Regions from separate parts of the Desulfovermiculus halophilus DSM 18834 genome, predicted to be linked through region 2. Evidence: riboswitches for the same ligand, from Rfam matches in the RefSeq annotation. Region 2 holds a riboswitch; each other region holds the start of a gene.
The links. Region 2 has a riboswitch for cobalamin ahead of N902_RS0115305 (sirohydrochlorin cobaltochelatase). Riboswitches for the same ligand answer to the same signal wherever they lie in the genome.
Positions count from the first base shown of each region.

Region 1: it holds a riboswitch for cobalamin, as region 2 does, so the genes downstream of both, N902_RS0110525 (SphA family protein) here and N902_RS0115305 (sirohydrochlorin cobaltochelatase) in region 2, are expected to answer to the same signal.
Region 3: it holds a riboswitch for cobalamin, as region 2 does, so the genes downstream of both, N902_RS0109945 (sirohydrochlorin cobaltochelatase) here and N902_RS0115305 (sirohydrochlorin cobaltochelatase) in region 2, are expected to answer to the same signal.

Region 1 is NZ_JIAK01000021.1:11,270-18,123, reverse strand. It holds gene N902_RS0110560 (Crp/Fnr family transcriptional regulator) at 56-745, shown strand; gene arfB (alternative ribosome rescue aminoacyl-tRNA hydrolase ArfB) at 748-1,182, shown strand; gene N902_RS0110550 (LA_2272 family surface repeat-containing protein) at 1,574-2,137, opposite strand; gene N902_RS0110545 (glycine betaine ABC transporter substrate-binding protein) at 2,214-3,074, opposite strand; gene N902_RS17445 (glucosaminidase domain-containing protein) at 3,188-4,111, opposite strand; gene N902_RS0110535 (nitroreductase) at 4,140-4,784, opposite strand; gene N902_RS20010 (hypothetical protein) at 4,777-4,977, shown strand; cobalamin riboswitch at 5,088-5,287, shown strand; gene N902_RS0110525 (SphA family protein) at 5,574-6,512, shown strand.
Region 2 is NZ_KK211185.1:216,275-223,128, reverse strand. It holds gene N902_RS18365 (DUF3450 domain-containing protein) at 1-638, opposite strand, end outside; gene N902_RS0115320 (tetratricopeptide repeat protein) at 773-2,062, opposite strand; gene N902_RS18975 (cobyrinic acid a,c-diamide synthase CobB) at 2,160-3,869, opposite strand; cobalamin riboswitch at 4,063-4,275, shown strand; gene N902_RS0115305 (sirohydrochlorin cobaltochelatase) at 4,752-5,645, shown strand; gene N902_RS0115300 (FecCD family ABC transporter permease) at 5,661-6,677, shown strand; gene N902_RS0115295 (ABC transporter ATP-binding protein) at 6,783-6,854, shown strand, end outside.
Region 3 is NZ_JIAK01000019.1:8,670-15,523, forward strand. It holds gene N902_RS0109935 (DMT family transporter) at 1-369, shown strand, start outside; cobalamin riboswitch at 435-648, shown strand; gene N902_RS0109945 (sirohydrochlorin cobaltochelatase) at 858-1,796, shown strand; gene N902_RS0109950 (TonB-dependent receptor plug domain-containing protein) at 1,827-3,809, shown strand; gene N902_RS0109955 (DUF2162 family putative transporter) at 3,951-4,688, shown strand; gene N902_RS17350 (MotA/TolQ/ExbB proton channel family protein) at 4,720-5,397, shown strand; gene N902_RS0109965 (DUF2149 domain-containing protein) at 5,985-6,347, shown strand; gene N902_RS0109970 (cobaltochelatase subunit CobN) at 6,701-6,854, shown strand, end outside.

The sequences.
Region 1 (6,854 bases), on a different contig from region 2:
GGCAGGGTAAAGGCGGGACGTGCCGGCCCGGAACGCAATGAGGCCACGTTCGCAAATGCACAATGCCAGCAGATCCTGCGGACCGCCGATTATCCGGCATCAGGGGGCAAACCGGGTCTGGAGGGAAGTCCTTCACCTGGGGACCCGGTGCACATTTCCGGCGGGTCACGTCCAGCCCGGCATTCCGGGTGAGGGATTGTATTTTTTGACCCAGGGAACCGTGCGCCTGGCCTATACCTCCCTGGACGGACAGGAGCGGGTTGTGCTCATTATCGGGCAGGACAGCCTGTTCAACGAAATCCCGTCCCTGAAATCACAAGTGACCCCCGGGGTGGGGTTTCAGTGCATTGAGCCGGTGGAGGCCTGGCGCTTCCCGGTCTCTTTGCTCACCGATCAGGAGTTTATTTCCGCTTATCCTCATTTGATCAGCAACCTCCTGCAGTCCATGGCCATAAAGTCAACATCCCTGTTTTCCCATGCCACTGAAGGAATACTCTGCAGTACTCCCAGGAGGCTTTGCCAGGTCCTGCTCTCCATGGCTCAGAACAGGCAGCATTTCGGGCTGAGCCAGACCGATGTGGCCAATATGCTCGGGGTGCATCAGACCACAATAGCCCGCTCCGTGCGCACTTTGCGCAAACAGGGGATCATAGGCAGATTCACCAAGAAAGAGTTGCAGATCCTTGATCAGGAGCGGCTGGCAGCTATTGCCGAGGGCAGGCTGGAGCTCGGTGAAGAGGGGTGAGTATGCAATCCGGCGCGCTGCACATCGCCCCGAACCTCACCCTGCCCCTGTCTGAGCTGGAAATGAGCGCGGTGCGCTCCAGCGGACCAGGAGGGCAGAATGTGAATGCGGTGGCTACCGCTGTGCAGTTGCGGCTGAATGTGCAGAACTCTTCCCTCCCGGAGGAAATCAAGGAGGCTCTGCTGCGGGTGGGAGGGAAGAAGATAACCAAGGAAGGGGTACTGGTGATCAAGGCCCAGACCGCCAGGACCCAGGAAGGCAACCGGCGGGAGGCCCTGCGCCGGCTCACGGAACTTATCCGCCGGGCTGCGGACAGGCCCAGGCCCCGCCGTCCGACCCGGCCTCCAAAAGCGGCCAATAAGCGCCGATTGGAGCACAAGAAGCACCGCCGGCGGATCAAGGCCCTGCGGGGGCGGATTGACCGGGATGAGGACTAAGGGCGCCCCTGCGGCCAGGCCGGCAGCTCAATCTCTCAGCAGGCTGAAAGAACGAGCTGCCGGCCTGGAACCTCAACCCCGCAATCTTTTTGGCTCTTCGACACAGAAAGTGGAATTGCATACATAAGAGTTTGCCGTCTCTTCTATGTGCCGTAAGCGGCAGGCCCGCACATTTTCTTGGTCCCGCCACCCGGCACTCACGTGTATGATAAGCTCACTCAAACAGAAAGTAATGAACTGCACGTGAGTAGCCGGGAGGGGGCAGGGATCCCCCTTTGGCGGGGCTTAGAAAATACCGGGCCGAAAGTGGGCTCACAGAAGAGATGGCAAACTCCCAAAATCCACAGGCTACGTCGAAGAACCATCTTTTTGTACAGAGCCGGACCCGGGTCTAGAACCGCCAGTTGACAAAGACCATGCCCGGAGCCACAGCATTGGGAAATTCCTTAAACCATCTGTTTTCGCTGATTATATTCCCCAGCCCGAGCTGCAGGCCGGAATCAGCGGTCTCTGCAAAGTTGATCAGTCCAAGCTGAACCCCTTTGAAGTTGCGGGCATAATTGACGAATCCGGTCTGCACGCCCTTAAGCCGCTGGTCTGTGTAGTTGATCGCTCCGCTCTGCCAGCCCAGAAAGTCCTGTTTTGTATAGTTGACGAAGGCCCAGTGCACGCCTTTGTAGCTGTCCGCATAGTTGGCCAGCAGACTCCAGCTGAAGCCCGAGCTTTGCCCAGTGCTCCCGCTGACAATTCCCAGGGAAAGGGCCTTCTGGGGGTTTTCGCCCCAAATCTGCAGGCTCAGCCCCTCGATCATCGTACCCCGGTCATGGACGGCGATGTCCGGGGTCAAGCTGGCCTGAAAGGCCCTGGTCTCGGCTGAGGCTGTTGAAGCAAGACCCAGCACCGCCATGAGTACAACCAGCACCGCACAAGCGCATCCTTTCTGAAATCCTGACATACGCACTTCCTCCTGTGGTTTGTTTGATCAGAGCTTCTTCCCTCACAGCCTAGCTACTGAAGAATCTATCAGCAGATCACTTTGGAATCCAGGCCCGAACCCGCGTTGGATTCTCTTCCACCCAGCCGGCGGCACTTGCATACGGATCCCCGCTTTCCTGGATCATCTGCATAACCCGGTGAATATCGTCCGGACTCCAGCTGAATCTATCCAGGAAGCGGTAGACCCTGGGCATATCCTTGAGCAGCCCCCTTCTGACCACGGAATGAATGGCCTCCGGTCCTCCATAGACCGCTCTGGGATCCCGCAGATACTTCAGATCCCACCTGGCAAACTTCCAGTGGGGCGTCCAGCCGGTGACCACCACCCACTCATGGTTTGCGATTTTCTCCTCCAGGGTCCTGGTCATCGCCGCCCCGCTGCCTGAGACCAGCTCCATGCCTTCTATGCCGTATTCTGCAAGCGCCTTTCTGGTCAGCCGCATGATACCTGCGCCTGGATCGATGCCCACGATCTTCCCGCCGAATCGCAGGGCATGCTCCTGCAGTTGATCTATGGAGCTGATGCTCACATATTCCGGGACAACCAGCCCCACCCTGGTCCCCCGCAGATTGGGCCCCAGATCAAGGACATGGGAACCCACCTTGCCGTAGTAGTTCTGGTGCAGGCTGGGCAGCCAGGCACAGACAAAGCCGTCGATATCCCTGCTGGCTGTGGCCAGCCAGACCTCCTCCGCCTGCAGGGGGACCAGAATGCACCTTCGGCCCATCTCTTGCTCCAGGACAGCCTTGACCACATTGGAAGCGGCAATGGCATCGGACCATTTCACATACCCGATCCGCACTGCTTGTCCTTCTGCTGCCCCATTGTCCGTAAGGCACACCAGCATTGCAGCGCAGATCAGAATGCCGGCTAAGGTCTGCACAGTGCTTCGCATCAGCTTTCCCTCCCAAACGGGTTATGCTCTTCAACCCAGAAGCGGAGCTTTCCACAGAATGGAGAGCGGATTTCAAAACCCACAGGCTGGGCCAGGATCCGCAATGTTGAGATCTAGGACGCGGCAATTGAGCCGTGAATGCCCAGGAACTTCTCATTGCCCCTAATCATCTTCTGTACAGCCTCAATATATTGTCTGCCCACCTGGGAATAGTTTTCCAGCCCCTCGGCCATAAGCTGGGCATCCGGATCCTTGCCGGCCAGACGCATCCGGTACCTGAGCTTCCGCAGCTCCTCATAGGCTGGATTGGAGTTCAGGTTGTGGATATAGCTCTGCACAGACTCCGAGACATCCTCGAAGGACTGGACCTCGTAGTTCGCACCCTGGGGCCGTCTTCTGGGGACCAGACCGCACCCCTGGCTGAAGCACCATTGTCCGAACAGATTGTTCCCTTTGCGGGCAAAGTAGGATGTCCCCCAGCCGGACTCCTTGGCTGCCTGAACCAGCGCCAGGGGGACCGGGACCTTATCCACATGCATCAGCAGCTGCCTGAAAAACCTCTTGCCATCTGCATGCTCTGCATCCACCCGGTACTTCCGGGCCAGGGCATTCAGCTTTGCCCGCCTCTTTGCGGACAGCTCTTTCCCCTGCTCAAAGCGTTTCCAGCCGGCCAGCACGACAATCCGCTCCTTGAGCACTTTCCGGTTTTCGGCCCGCACAATGGGCCGCAGGAAATCAAAAAAATGCTGTTTTTTCTTCTCTACATCCCTGTATTTCGAGAAATCCGGCAGCTCCGTGTCCAGCTGATCCGGGACAGAGGGCAGGGCGCAAGAGCTGTCTTGGACTTGCTCCGAACTTGAGCCCGGCGGCGGCTGATCGTTGGTCTCCGGCTTTTCACCATCCAGACCTGGAAGCTGAACCTGTCCGATAAGCTGGTCTGGTTCTGCACCAGGAGATTCTCTATCCTGCTGACAGGAAAACAGCAGCACCGTCGCACACAAAATGAACGCTGCAAGACGGCTCATCTTCTTGGGCATATCGTCTCCTCAACCAGCTGATGCAGGCCTATCCCTTTCCCAGCCAGGTGGTGCACTCATCCACCTCCACTCGGGGAGTGACCAGCTGATTGGCCGGAAACTCCCAGTCCGGATAGCCCAGGGCGATGGAGATGATGATCCGCTTATCCCGGCTGATGCCGGTGTGCTCCCGCAGCATGTCCGGATACATCACCCCCTGATCCTCGATGCAGGTGCCCAGGCCCAAGTCCACAGCCGCCAGGCAGATATTCTGCATCACCGCCCCGATGTCCAGTAGCGGCCCATCTCCCTGGAGCACGCTGTCCACACAGAGAAGAACAGCCACCGGGGCGTCGAAGAACCGGAACCCCCGTTCAGTCCAGGCCTGGCGCTTGTCCGTATCCTCTCTGGCGATATCCATCAGCCGAAACAGCTCCTTGGCCAGATCCACCTGCCGCTTCCGAAAGATACTGTCCTTGGGCCAGCCCACGGCAGAATGGTCCGGGTTGCTCTGGGCCTGCTCCCGGACCAGACGGACATTCTCTTTCTTGATTCGTTCCAGAACATCCCCGGTGAGGACCACAAACTCCCAGGGCTGTGTATTCATGGCCGAAGGAGCCCGGCAGGCCAGCTCCAGGATCGCGGCCACTTGCTCCCGGGGGACCGGATCGGATGTGAACTTTCTAATGCTCATTCGGGACCGGATTGCTCTGCTCAGCTCCATGTACACCTCCAGGAAAACAGAGACTGGGGACATGCCCTCCCCGGATCAGGACACCGGGGGAGGAATAAACCAGGACCGCACCGGCAAGCCCTGCTTGGTTAAACGATTGGGCTCATTTTCGGCCACGATACGTCTTTTTTGCCTGTCCATCAATGAAGATTGAGCATCCTGAATGAGGCATGGGGAATGCAGAGCCCTCTTCAGCCCTCCACTATGCACATTGACAAAGCAATGCGCATCTTGTATGTGCTTTCCAGCATCTGCTGGTCCACAGAGCGGATGCATTGCTGTGGTGCCCCGGGGGCTTAAAAGACAAGCCGGTGCAAATCCGGCACGGACCCGCCGCTGTAAGTGGGGACGAAAGCCGCATGCATCCACTGTAGCGTAAGCCGCCTTGGTCAAGCGCTATGGGAAGGGGCGGTGAGTAGGACGATCCGCGAGTCAGAAGACCTGCCATAAGCAATACGCGCAAAACTTGGAGGAAAAGGCAAATCCCCAAGCTGATTATTATGTATCAGCTTGGGGATTTTTTTTCGGCTCTTCGACACAGAAAGTGGAATTGCATACATAAGAGTTTGCCGTCTCTTCTGTGTGCCGTAAGCGGCAGGCCCGCACATTTTCTTGGTCCCGCCAAAAGGAGGAAACCCGAAAAATCCACATTCAAGGCCGATGAACCATTGTCTTGACCTACGTTTGGATATCCGCGGAATCATTTATCCGGCTGTCAATGATGGACACCTCAAACCACCAGGAGAGCTTATGAAGATCAAAACCGGCTGCATCATGTTTTTGGCCTGCTGCGCCCTGTATGCCTGCGCATCCCAGGCATGGGCCTACAACCAGAATCCAAACCTCGATATCGGGAGCACCAATATCATGGGGGCGGTCATAGCCCCGCCCGGCCTGCATCTGCTCAACTACATGGCCTATTACACCGCCGACGATCTCAAGGACAGTGAAGGCAACAACCTTCCCGGGGACAATGAGCTCGATGTCATGGTCTACACCCCTCAGCTCATCTACAGTCCTGACCTTGATTTGCCCCGGGATTTGCGGGTGGGCCTCTCGGCCATGCTTCCCCTGCAGGACATCCATATGGATTCGAGCATCGGCCTGCAGGAAAACCGGAATATCCTTGGGGACCTGGCGATTGGCCCCTTTATCGGCAGCGCCATCCCCCTGAGGGAAGGGTTTACTTTGCACTGGTTCTTTGAGCTGGACACCTATCTGCCCATTGGGGACTACGACTCAGACAAGGCCTTGAACCCCTCCGCAAACTACATAACCTTGACCCCATTTCTGTCCCTGACCCTGCAGATGCCCAATGATTTTGCTCTCAGCACGCGCCAGTTCTTTTCCTATAATTTTGAGAACAATGACTTCGTGCATCAAGGTGTTAAAGGCGATCTTCAGGCCGGTCCCCTGTATCATTTTAACTACTCCATAAGTAAGGCCCTGCCTGTGATTGATCCCCAATTCCGGATTGCCCTCGTCGGTTACTACCTGGAGCAGCTATCCAACGATGAGTTCGAGGGCCGGGACATCCCCGGATCCAAGGAAAGGGTCTTTGGGATAGGGCCGGGTATCAGCTGGGTGCACAAGGGCGTATTCCTTGGGCTCAAGTCCCATTTTGAAACCAGCGCTGAAAATCGCCCCCAGGGGATAAAGACCTTTTTCCAGATTCGATTCTCATTTTGACCGACAGCCGGACAAAACAGCTCAAGACCGCAGCTTCCGGCTCAGGCACATAGTGAACAGGACCATCCGCACCGGTTTGCCCGTCTGTTGTGCCAGCGTGTCGTTCTGTGCCCGCACAACAGACGGCAAACTCCAAAAATCCATAGGTTACGGCGAAGAACCTTTTTATGGCTCTTCGACCCAGAAAGTGGAATTGCCTCCATAAGAGTTTGCCGTCTCTTCTGGGTGCCGTGAGCGGCAGGCCCGCACATTTTCTTGGTCCCGCCAAAAGGGGGAAACCCGGCACTCACGTGCATGATGAGCTTTCGTCACACAGAAAGCAGTGACCTGCACGTGAGTAGC
Region 2 (6,854 bases):
TGGGATAACTGCGCCCAGCCCTGGGCCCGCGCATCCCACATTCCGGCTGTATTCCCATCCCGGGTGACATAAAACAGCCCCACCCGGCCGATACGCACCACTTGAGCCTGGGTGCTCACTCCCTGCACCTCGAGTTTTCTGTCCTGCACATCCACCGAAGTCCCGTATTGAGCCTCCACAGTCAAGGCTTCCAGAACACGGCGCAGACGCTCGCCCAGGCTGACCCCGTGTTCAGTTAAAGACTGCTGCATAAACCTCACCCGGTCCTCTCGTTCCTGGGGCAGGAAGGGAAGGTCGTTCTCAACGAACTGTTCCAGCCTGGCGACAACCTCGGAAAGATAGGGCTCCAGCTCCATACGCAGGCTTTTGGCCACCTCCTCCTGGTCTTCAAGGCGCTTAACAGCCTGTCTTTTCTGCTCAATGTAGGCGGCATACTGCGTATTCTGCAGCTCCAGCCATTTCTTCTCTGTCTGCAGAGACAGGATCTCTTGAACCAGGGCCCGCTTTTCCTCGCTCCAGGCTTGGACTTCTTTCTGCACGGCCTGCTGCTTCTGCAGGGCCTCTTGCATGGATGCGTCCGTTTCCTGGGCCTGAACAGGAGAAAAGCTGGCCAGTGCGCAGCAAAGTGCTGCTCCCACTCCACATACACATAAAGGACCCCAAATCCCCATTTCATCCCGGCCGCCAGGGATTAAGGTGCTCAGGGCCATACGATGGATGCAATTTCTGACCATCTTGATCAACATTGTCGCCGCGTTTGTCATCTCCAGTCCTACGAGTGATGATCCCGGTTTTGGTTTACTCCAGCTCTTTCCCCGGTCTCTGCATCTGAACCCATCCTGGGCCGACCGGAGCTTGAATCCGCCATGCGTATCTTGTGTTGGGACTCCAGAATCCGATTCACCGTCTGCAGGCAGGCCGCAGCCCGGGAAGCAGTCTCTTCCACCTTTGCCGCCAGGGCAAAGGCCTCCTTTGCCGTTTGCCAGTCCTGCTTCTGCCAGGCGGCATACCCGGCCAGCATCCAGGCTTCTCCCCGCACCTCGGGATAGGCCTTTGCCGCCGCAGTCGCCGCCTCTCTGCTGTGCGCATAGCGCTGATGGCTATACAGCATCTGGGCCTTCTCCAGGAGCCAGCCGGGCCTGCGCTCCCTGGCCAGGGCCTTGTCCATCCACTCCACAGCCGCATCGGTCCGCAGGGCCTGGGCATAGAGCCGGCCCATCCGCCAGCAGAGCTCCGGTTCCGGGGATTCCCCCATCCCCTTGCGCATGGCCCTGACTGCCATCATGGGCACGCCGGCGGAAGCGTACATGGACGCCACATCTCTCCATTTTTTAGCCCCCGCATGCCCAATATCATAGGCCAGCTCCAATGCTGAGGCCGCTCCTAGCAGATCACCCTGTTCAGAGCGGATATGGGCCAGCATCCGCCATAGATCTGCATTGCCCGGACGGTCATGGAGCAGATTCCGCAACTGGTTTTCCGCCTGTCTCCATTGCCTGTCCTGGATCAGGGAATAGACGAGGAGCTCCACCCACTCCATCTTGGGCTCTGCTCTCCGGGCGATCAACTGCTGGATGACCTTTGCGGCCCGGGAGTAGTGCTTGGTTTGAAACCAAGCTGCACCGGCCTGGTACAAAAGCTCCGCATCCCCGCCCTGGGCCTGGGCCCGCTCAAAAAGGCGGGCCGCCTGGGTCATGCGCCCGGCCTGCTGGCTTGTCACTGCGTAGTTGCGCAGAATGAGCTCGTTTTCCGGATACAGCTTTGCCGCCCGGGCATAGGTTGCCAGGGTTTTGCTCTCCTGCCCCAATCCGCTGTGGGCTTGGGCTTGAAGGACAAACAGGGTGGCCGCAGGGGACTCGTTCTCGGAGATATAGGAGCTGAGGACATCGAGACACGCCTCGTAATCCTCGTTTTCCAGCTCCTTATGTGCCCTGTAGGCCAAGCGGTGCTCGCGGGGGGAGTCGAACTCCGCAGCATATGCCGGGGCTGCATCCAAACCAGTACACAAAACACTGATACCAATCAGGGCAAGCAGCCAGTATGTGAGGCGCAAAAAAATCATGCCGTCCTCGTAACACGTTTTTTCATCCCGTATGCATTTCAAGACTTAGGTACTCCTGTTTGACTATCTTGTCAAAATCCGACCCAGAACAGGATCACTATCCCGGGCTTGCCCGGCAGCAGCGGACCAGACTCTGTGCTGCCCGGGGACAGGAGGCAAAGTGCAGGTGGACGTACGAGGCCAGAACGTTGCCCGCTGCATAGCCTTCCAGGGTCTCGGCGCCTCCTTTTCGCCCCCGCAGGCAATACACCCGCTCGACCTCGGCCTGCGCTTCGAGTATGGACGAATAGTGGAACTCATGCCCCCGGAGTATGGTGCCGGCCGGACCGAGCAAGGAGTCCCGGCGCAGCTGTACTTCCCGGTAGCCCAGGGCCCGCAGGCGAGCATTCATCCGGGCCCGGAAGGGGAACAGACCAAGCATGGGATGCGTGTGTCCCTGCACATCCTCCAGGCTCTGCATGCAGTACATGAATCCGCCGCATTCCGCATATACCGCCCCGCCTCGGGCTGTAAAGCGTTTGAGCTCCTCCCGCATGCTCCTGTTTGCTGCCAGCTTGTCGGCATACAGCTCCGGATATCCCCCGCCAAGATATATGCCCTGTACATTGTCCGGAAGATGTGCATCGCTGAGAGGAGAAAAAGGGACCAGCTCGGCTCCGGCCTGTTCCAAGAGCCGCAGGTTCTCCGGATAATAGAAGCAAAAGGCCCGGTCCCGGGCCAGACCAATCCGCACCTTGGGATGAAAATCTGTTTTCGCTCCCTGCCAACTGTCCTCCGACTTTCCTCCTCCACTCCCCGCCCTTCGACTTCTGACCTCCGTTTTCTCATCTCCAGCCTCTGACCTCTGTCTTCTGATCTCTGATCTCTGACTTCTGACCTCTGACTTCTGACCTCGGCCCTCTGTCTTCTGACCTCTGTCTTCTGTCCTCCGACCTCTGACCTCTGTCTTATGTCCTCTGTCCTCTGACTTCTGACCTCCGACATCCGACTTCTGATCTCTGACCTCTGATCTCTGTCCTCTGATCTCTGAATTCTGACCTCTGACATCCGACATCCGACTTCTGACGTCTGACCTCTGTCTTCTGACCTCTGTCTTCTGTCCTCTGTCCTCTAATCTCCGGCCTCCGGTCATGTTCAAAAGACTGTCCACATGCACATGATCTTCAATCCATTGAATAAGAGCAGGGAGAACGTCCCCGTCATCTGCCATATCATCGGCCGTGTACAGCCCCAGGTGCCTGGAGGGCATAGCCAAATCCTCCTGACGGGGCAGACAGCCCAGGCAGGACGGGGATCCGGCGGCCACCAGAGCTTCTTGCAGAATCCGGGCATGTCCCGGACTGCCCACCCGGTTGCACAGCACTCCGGCAAAGGAGAGAACCGGGTCAAAACCAGTATATCCCTGGACCAGAGCGGCCACCGAACGGGCCATGGACCGGGCGTCCACAACCAGCAGTACCGGCAGGCCAAGCCATTTGGCCATCTGGGCCGTGGACCCCACGTCATCGGTTGCAGAAAAACCGTCAAATAGGCCCATGACCCCCTCTCCGACCAGGACATCCGCGTCTTCCTGCATTCGGACGAATATCTCCTGGTTGGTCCTTTGATCCAGGATCCAGCCGTCAAGATTATGCGAGGCCCGGCCGGTGATCCGGGCATGGTGCCCGGGATCGATGAAGTCCGGACCGATCTTAAACGGCTGGACCCGATAGCCGCGCGCCCGCAGTGCGGCCATCAGGCCTAAGGTGACTGTGGTCTTCCCGCATCCGCTGTGGGTCCCTGCAACAATGAAAGCTGGTATTTTCATGAGGCATCCAATCTGTCATCTCTGAATTTGTAAAATCCGTACCGGTAATGGACGGACGCATTGCCGCCACTGCCTAACCTATGATTTGACCGTTGTCACCCGAAATACGCGGGACATGGAGATGAGTAATGCAAGACCATATAATCCCTGGAGAGGTGCGTTGACAGACAATTCAGCTTAAGGTATACACCAAAAAATAGCTTGGGTGCTTACTGCCTGAATATTTCTATGCTAGAAGATTCAGGCAACAGGCTGAAAAGGGAACCCTGTGCAAGTCAGGGACGGGCCCGCCGCTGTATCCGGGGACGAACGCCGCATGAAGCCACTTTCAGAACTATTCTGAGGGGAAGGCGCGGCTGGAGGATGATCCGGGAGTCAGAAAACCTGCCTAAGCGAATGTCAGAACGTCGATTCCCGTGGCTGGAATCCGTTCCAAGTCGTTTCCGGTGGATAAAAAGGGAAATCCCTGGATCGAAGTGATTCGATCCAGGGATTTTTTTTGCCTTTTCCCCATCGGCTTCACCCTGAAACTGGGAACAGAGATATCTCTCGGTGTCCTGTTCCAGCTAAGAAGGAAGGGTTCTTCGACGTAGCCTGTGGATTTTTGGAGTTTGCCGTCTCTTCTGTGTGCCCACTTTCGGCCCGGTATTTTCTAAGCCCCGCCAAAGGGGGAGCCCTGCCCCCTCCCGGCTACTCACGTGCAGTTCACTACTTTCTGTTTGAGTGAGCGTATCATACACGTGAGTGCCGGGTGGCGGGACCAAGAAAATGTGCGGGCCTGCCGCTCACGGCACACAGAAGAGACGGCAAACTCTTTATAGATGCAATTCCACTTTCTGTGTCGAAGAGCCGAAGTAAGACTTACCTATGAAGGAGGTTCGTATGCCAAAAACAAAAACGGTTTTTCAGCTAGTGATTCTGGTATCCCTGTGCTTGTTTCTGTCTCCCGGAGCATGGGCCCATGGCCATGCGCATGGACACAAAAAACCAGACAAAAGAGGTATCCTGCTCGTCGCCTTTGGCTCCAGTTATCCCCAGGCCCAAGCTTCCTTTGAAAATATCGAGGCCAGAGTCAAAAAGGCCTTTCCTCAGGTCCCTGTCCGCTGGGCCTACACGTCCAGGATCATCCGGCACAAGCTGAACGAAAAAGGAAAACACTACGACTCGACAGCAATGGCCCTGGCCAAGATGATGGATGAGGGCTTTACGCATGTGGCCGTTCAATCCCTGCATACCATCCCCGGAGCCGAGTTTCACGACCTAAGGTCCATCGTTACCGGTTTCGAGTCCATGTCCTGCGGCTTTGAAAAAATCCTGCTCGGATATCCCCTCCTGTCCGCCCCGCAGGATCTTGTCGCCGTCAGGGATGCCATGCTGAACACTATCCCGGAGGAAAGGAAGGCTGGTGAGGCCGTGATCTTCATGGGACACGGGACCCACCATCCCAGCAATGCCTTTTACCAGGCTATGGCCCATTCGTTTCAGCAAGAAGACCCCAATGTGTATGTGGGCACAGTGGAAGGCTCGCCTTCCCTGGAGGATATTCTGGACCGGATTGAGGACAAGGGCACAGATACGGCCTATCTCATGCCCTTTATGTCTGTGGCCGGCGATCATGTGCGCAATGACATGGCTGGACCCGGTGCCGATTCCTGGAAATCCATCCTGGCTGATAAAGGGATCAGGACCGAAGCCGTGCTCAAGGGAACGGCTGAATACAATACTATCGCTGATATATGGCTTGATCATCTCCAGGATGTCTTTTCACACCTCTAAACAGAACCAGCTGCCATGAAACAAGCGTTTACCCTGGCCCTTCTCTTGCTGGGGCTCATGGCCCTGGTCCTGGCCTCAGCCTGTCTGGGCTCCATGGACATACCGATCCAGGACGTGCTGGGGATTCTGGCCTCGCCCCCCTGGGATGCAGCCTCTTCCCGGTCCGGACAGCCGGACGTCCAGGCCGTAATCATCTGGGACGTCCGGCTGCCCCGGATCCTGACTGCTGCCGCGGTGGGGGCCGGCCTGGCCTCTTCCGGGGCCGTTTTCCAGGGAATCCTGCTCAATCCCCTGGCCGAGCCGTACACCCTGGGCGTATCAGCTGGAGCGGCCTTCGGCGCCTCCCTGGTCCTGCTCTTTGGCATCGATTTTTTGGGCTTTTGGTCCCTGCCCCTGATGGCCTTTGCCGGGGCCGGGCTGACCATGGTTCTGGTCCTTGTGCTTTCCCAAACCGCCGGGGGCTTTTCCTCCACCAATCTCATCCTCTCCGGGGTCATTGTCACCTCCATCCTGTCCGCTGGGATGAGCTTTCTCAAGTATCTGGCCCAGGAAGACGTGGCGGTGATCATCTTCTGGCTCCTGGGCAGCTTTGCCTCCAGCACCTGGTCCGAGCTCTGGCTGGTCTGCGCCTTTTTGGGCCTGACCCTGATCGTATTTATGTGTGCAGCCAGGGACCTGAATCTTCTCTGCCTGGGGGGACGGGTGGCCAGGTCCATGGGAGTGGATTCCTCCAGAACCAGGCTGTTTCTTCTTCTGGCCGGATCCTTTTTGGCCGCCGTCTGCGTTTCGGTTTCCGGAATTATCGGTTTTGTCGGTCTGGTGGTCCCGCATATGATGCGCCTTCTCACCGGTCCGGACCATCGTCTGCTTTTGCCGGCTTCTGTCCTGGCCGGAGCCCTGCTCCTTCTGACTGCGGACACCATCACCCGCTCTCTTCTGCCCCAGGAGGTGCCCATCGGGGTGCTTACCGCCCTGCTGGGCGGGCCGTTTTTTTTCGTCATCTTTCGCAGCCGGAGAATGCGGGTAGAATGATGAGCACAAATCTTTATGGCTGACGAACTACAAACAGCAGCAATGGGCTCCTCAGGTCATATCTTTGCAGAGGCATGCGGAAAAGCTCTTCGTGTATCTGAGGCAATGCATACGGCCCTCTTTCAGCTGGACAGGGTCGGCTTTGCCTATGCCCAGCAGCCGGTGCTCGAGGATATC
Region 3 (6,854 bases), on a different contig from region 2:
TACTCTATGTATTATGTCCTGGGCAAGCCGTTTTCCAAAGGATACACTGCTCCGAACCTGTTTCTTTTTCTCCTTCCTGTGGGCTCTCTGCTCTTGTTGCCCTTTGTCTCCTTTGTGCACAAAACGCCCACTGCTTGGGCTGCACTTGCGGCGATTGCCTTTGTGTGTACCTATTGCGCCTATCATTCCTATTACGCCGGGCTCAAGCTCCTACAGGCCGCCCGGGCATCCATTGTGGCCACTCTGGAGCCTGTGGCTGCAGCAGTGGTCGCTTACTTCTGGTGGGGAGAGACATTTTCTTTTTTGGGCTGGCTCGGTGCTGCGTCCATACTTATCGGGGTTGTGCTTACCATCCAGGAAAGGGCCTAAACGGAAGCTTTTGCCCTGGAGCAATCTTTCCCGGTTGACATAAGGAAGTTTTTGAGCTTAGGTTCCTCAAAACACAACGCTTGGGTGTTTTCCATCCAGCGCACCAGCTGCAAAGGATGGAGGACTGTAAAAGGGAACCCTGTGAAAGTCAGGGACGGGCCCGCCGCTGTAACCGGGGACGAAGGCCGCAACAAGCCACTTTCAGGACAATCCTGGGGGGAAGGCGCGGCTGGAGGATGATCCGGGAGTCAGAAGACCTGCCCAAGTGCTGAAAGAGGTGACGGCTTTCGTGGTCAAAGCCGGCCTGAAGTCGTATCCGAGGATAAAAACGGGAAATCCCCGGATCGAACAAATGTTCGATCCGGGGATTTTTTTTATATTCCATATCCACTCCAACCTGTAGCCGGGAGCAGGGTCGGAGCTCCCTGCGACTCTGCTCCTGCAATTTTCATCCAGGGAACACAAAAAAATAAGAGAAGGAGGACTGTATGCGCAAGGGAAACATTGTCTTGAACACATTGATGCTGGCTTTTTTTCTGGGCCTGATCGTGTCCGGTGGTTCGGTCTCGGCCCATGGGCCCGGTGATAGGCTCGGGCACAGCCATGGACACGGGCACCATGGGCATAAGGAAGACAAAAAAGATAAGGCGGGCATATTGCTGGTGGCCTTTGGTTCCAGCTATCCACAGGCCCAGGCCGCCTTTGACAGCATTGAAGACCAGGTCGAAGAGACCTTTCCGAAGATACCGGTCCGCTGGGCATATACCTCCAAAATGGTCCGCAAAAAGCTGGGCAAAAAGGGAAAAGACCTGGACTCTCCGATCCAGGCCCTGGCCGACATGCTGGATGAGGGCTTTACCCATGTGGCCGTGCAGTCCCTGCATACCATTGCCGGAGCGGAGTTCCACGAGCTGCAGTCTGTGGTTAATGCATTCGAAGCCATGGACAGGTTTGAACGGATCATGCTCGGATATCCGCTCTTATCGACACCTCACAGCCTTGAACATGTGCGCCGGGCCTTGCTGAACAATATCCCTAAAGAGCGGAGCAAAGATGAGGCGGTCATCTTCATGGGCCACGGCACCTATCATCCCAGCAACGCATTTTATCAGGCCATGGCCTATGAGCTGCAGCAAAAAGATTCCAATGTCTATATGGGCACAATCGGGGGATCGTTGTCTTTGGATACAATCCTTCCTGAGCTCAAAGAAAAGGGTATTGAAAAGGCTTATCTTCTGCCCTTTATGGCTGTGGCCGGAGACCATGTCCGAAATGATATGGCCGGGGACGGGAAGAACTCCTGGAAGTCAGTCCTGGAAGAATCCGGGATTGAATGTGAGCCGGTCCTCAAGGGTACCGCAGAGTATGACAATCTCGCAGGTATTTGGGTCATGCATCTCAAGGACGTGATGGAGCATTACAAGTAAATGTTTCACATGGAAATATTGGAGGAAGGGATGAGTTACAAGCTGTATGTGGCCTTGGGTATCTGTGGTTTTTTGCTTCTGACATCCATGCCAGCCGGAGCTTCCGAAGACGAAGACACCATGTCCATGGAAGAGATGGTGGTGACTGCCGGTCGCCTGCCGGAGCCCAAGCGGGAAGTGACATCAAATATTACAGTCGTGGATGAAGAGGAGATCAAGCAGTCCTCGGCACGAGACCTGGGGGAGCTGCTGCTGGAAAAAAATATCGGTCATTTTCAGCACTATCCTGGGGCATTGACGTCAATCGGCATCCGAGGCTTTCGAACTGAAACTCATGGCAATGACTTGGAAGGTCACGTCCTCATTCTGCTCAACGGCCGCCGGGCAGGGACCGGAAATGCGGCCAAGGTCATGACTGAAAATATTGAGCGTGTGGAAATTATCCGCGGTCCGGCCTCGGTTCAGTACGGCTCAGCGGCTATCGGTGGGGTAATCAATGTGATTACCAAGCAGGGTAAAGGCGAGATTTCTGGTCATGTTCGGGGGGAACTGGGAAGTTATGGTTACGAAGAGGAAGCCGCCGGGATATCTGGAGAAATAGGTAAATTCGACTTTTCCGGGGCCATACGTCGGAGCACGCAGGATGACTATGATACAGCGGATGGCGAGGAGTATGAGAATACTGGGTACGACGAAAAATTGAGCGGAAGCCTCAATCTTGGATATGAATTTTTGCCCAACAACCGGATCGGGGTCATCTACACCGGATTTGATGCTGATGAACTCGGCAACCCAAGCTATCTGAGCCAGAATGATCTTGATGACTATAACGATAAGTCCAACGAATCGGTAGACTTTATCTATGACGGAGAGACGAGGGATGGCTTATTTCAATGGAGAGCCAGGTATTTTGTTGGAGAAGACGAAAACACCTGGTACGACCCGATTGGAAGCGATCCCAATGGATTTGATACAGGCGGATCTTCTACAACAGAAACAGATCAGCAAGGCGCTCAGGCCCAGGTAACCTGGAGCCCTGGACAGTATAGGCTGACAGCCGGTCTGGACTGGGTGAACTACGAGATCGACTCGGACAACGATCCGATGAAAACTGAGTACGACAATCCCTCCTATTTTCTTCTGGGCAAGGTCAAATTTTTGGACGAACGGCTTATTTTTTCCGGAGGTGCCCGTTACGACGATTACGAAGTCGAGGTCAAAGAAGGGCAAGGTGGCTCACAAGATGACGAAAACATTGCGCCCAGAGTGGGTGTGGCCTATTTTCTCTTAGATAATGTCAAGCTGCGAGCTAACTATGGTGAAGGATTCAAAATGCCCAGCGCCAAACAGTTGGCAGGAGATTTCAGCTCCGGTTGGTCGCAGTACAAGGGAAACCCCAATTTGGATCCGGAAACAAGCGAAACCTATGAAGCAGGGCTTGATGTGTACTTTGGGGCCTTGGACGCATCGGTAACGTATTTTACCACCGACTTTGAGGATAAGATTCAGCAGGTGGCTGGACCAGGCGGAGTGCAGACCTGGGAGAATATCGGCGAAGCATCGGTTTCTGGTTTTGAAGGTGAGTTTTCTTATGATCTGGCCACATTATGGAATTGGGATTGGCGCATAACGCCTTATGTGAACGTTACGTATCTGACCGAGTACGAAGATGAGGAGACCGGAGAGGATCTGCTCTATATCTCGGATGTGAACCTTTCTTATGGCTTGTCAGTCTCGGACATGAATGGATTTATGGCCAGACTGAACTTTGCCTACACAGGTGATCAAGATGTCCAGGACTGGGAGAGTAGCTGGTCAGGGCCAGTAGTGGAAAAAGGTGGATTTACCGTTGCCAATTTGACTGTCCAAAAAAGAATCCTTGATTTCAATTCCTACGGTGATCTCTCTTTGCGCGGCGAGGTGCGTAATTTGTTCGACAAGGACTATTCGTATGTCAAGGGCTATCCTATGCCCGGGCGAAGCTTTGTCCTGGGTATGGAGTACTCCTTCTAAGCTTGAAGCGTTGCGCAGAAATTCTGCTGTTTGTTGCTGAAGGATTCGGATGACCTGTGAAATACATATGTTCTGACGGATCCCTCAGTGCACATGCCAGACATTTTGACATGTCCTTTCCCTTATTTTGCGTGATTGCATATGGAATTCAAAGCCCTGATCCTCGGACTTGCCTTCTCTTTGAGCATTTTTGCGGTCAAAAACGGCTTGGGCCTGCATTACCTGCTGCAGGCCCGGCTGGGATCCACTTGGGAAAAGGTCATTGCCCTGTGCATCTATGCCGCACTGTATGCCGGGATCTTCTTGTCCTCCTGGTGGATCCTTCAGCAGCTGGTCCTTCTCAACCATTTTCAGACCCTGCAGCATGTGCTCCGCTCCGGAATGCTTGCGCATGTTTTTCTAGCCGCACTGCTTATTATATGGGGGCTTTTGCTGCTCGTTCAAGATAGAGGCGGAAAGGCTGCTGCCTGGGGATGGGCGCTTCTGGTTTTGCCCTGTCCGGTCTGCGCTTTGGTCATTTTTCTCAATGTTTCGCTGCTCCTTTCCCTGTATCCTGTTGCTGGATTTTCTGCCCTGGCCGGAGCTTGGGCCGGTTTTGTCGGTCTGGGGGTTGGAACAGCCATGGTGTTTAGCCTGCTTGCGCGGCAAGAGAACAGCCAGCCGGAATACATGCTTGGCGGGGCCATGCTGGCTATTGCTGCTTTTTTTGTGTTGGCTGTTGTGCTCATGCCTCAGTTTGGACAGCTGGACGAAATCTACAGATTGGCTTCTTATGAAACTGAGAAAACCACTACGACCATGGAGCAGATCCTCGGAGTATCAGGTTGTGTAGTGGTTCTGTTTACAGCCGGTTTTTGGGCTGGATATAAAAGAGAATGAAAATAGATATCACTTATGAAGGACAATGCATATGGATTTTGGCGCCCTATTGAAAACATTTATCTATCTGATCTCTTCCTCCCTTCTGTATCCGGTTTTGTTTTTGCTATCTGTTCTACTGCTCTGGGTCATTGTCTATAGTGGAGGGTTCTTTGCCCAGTGGGTACAACGGATGCGTCTGCCCCGCGTCCCGCCTGAGCAGTTGCCGAATAAGATCCTTTCAGAACAGGGCCAGATGTGTGTGTCTCCCCGAGTCCGCGAGTATGTAGCTAAACTTTATAACCTGAACTTCGACCTGCAGCATACAGATGAAGCAATTGAGAACCTCCTTCAAGATACAGTTTTGAGTATCCAGAAGTCCATGGACCGATTGCGCATCGTGGTCAGGGTGGCTCCGGGCCTGGGCCTGATCGGAACCCTGATTCCCATGGGTACTGGTTTGGCTGCATTGGGTCAGGGGGATATGTCCAGGTTGACTTCGGATCTGGTCATTGCCTTTACCACCACCGTAGTCGGATTGGCCTTGGGCCTGCTGGCTTTTTGCATGTGGACCGTCAAAGCGCGCTGGGCAGAGGAGGATATTAAGAATATCGAGCTGGCTACTGAGGTATTGACCAAGGCGCAACAGGGCAAAGAGGAGCTGACCAAAGGACCCAAGAAAGCCGAGCCGCGGACCATGGAGACCAAAATGGCTGTGCATCAGGGATAGCTCCCATAAAAAAGGAGCTGCTAGTCTTTTGGCAACCACACCACCTCCCAGACCTGCCAAAGCGCAGGTACAATAAAGCATACAACCGTAAGCGTTTACTGGGTTTTTTCTTGTGCGTTTTCTGCGGCCTCTATGGAGTAGCCCACCGCAGAGACGCTGGTAAGCATTCAGGGGATTTGGAAAACCTAAGAATAGACCGTCATTGCGAGCACAGCGAAGCAATCTCCTGGTTTTGTCCGGGACGGTGATGCGCTGGAGATTGCTTCGGCGAAGCCGCCTCGCAATGACCGGTGATACCAACGCTGTCATCACCCCCTGATCGGGTACAGACGCTGAGGACGCAGAAGAGAGGGATTTTTTATTTTTCGCTGAGAGGGCGAAAAATAAATTGGCTCTGTCCTGTGGGCAAATGTTCCGTAAGCTTAGCATGTTAACAATGCTATCTTTCTACTTGCAAAGCAGTGAGCAGTTTTATATTTGCCGTCTATTTCAGCCGCAAAGATAAATAAAACTCAACTCAGCGTTATCAGCGTCTCCGCGGTGCACCATTTTTCATGCAAACAACTTGTATTCAAATGGATGGATGTATGCGTTTTATGCATGCCAAGCGAAGGGTGATTGGCGCTTCGAAGCCTTGTTTTGGAGAGCAGACTGAAACAAGCGATCCATTGACTGGAGTGGCCAATCTGTTTGATGTAGGTTTGGTGTTCATTGTCGGGCTTATATTCACTTTGTTTTCCGCCTACCACCTCCAAGATCTGTTCAGCAAGGATTCAGAGCTGACTATTATGAAGAAAAGCAAAAGCGGGCAGATGGAGATCATCACCAAAAAAGGAACCAAAATCGATGCCAGAAAGGTGACCAAGAAACAGGCCCAGGGCCTTGGGGAGCGCTTGGGCACAGCCTACCGTCTGGAGGACGGAAGCATGGTCTATGTGCCGGACGAATGAATCTCAGGGTCGCCTGGATGTCCCGAGGTTCATATAACCATATGTATAAGGAGTGATCATGAGGCAAAAGCATAGCTCAAGGCTTTGCCTGCATTATACCTGGAGGCTCAATCTATTCCGCTTGTTGCTGTGTTGTTGTTTGGTTGTTGTTGCGTTGCCATCTGCAGCTGAACTTATTGAATTTGCAGACGATGTTGGGAAAGAAGTGGTTTTGCATAGTCCTCCGCAAAGGGTTGTCTCTCTGAGCTTCCCCCAGCCCTGGAGACGGCCTTGAACGGGATTTTGAATGGAGTGCAGTGGCGGGCAATGAGGGAAAAGGCAAGCGGATCTCATCTTTCTGTGAAGTGATAACCATGCTTAAATATGTACTTCTTATCCTTTGTGTATGTGCGCTTCTCCCTTCCTTGTCCCACGCCGACGAGGTTGCCCTTCTGGTTATTGATGCCGATTCCTATGCGGTAAACGAGGCCCTGAAAAAGCTGTATCCGCCAAAAAACATCAAGGTCT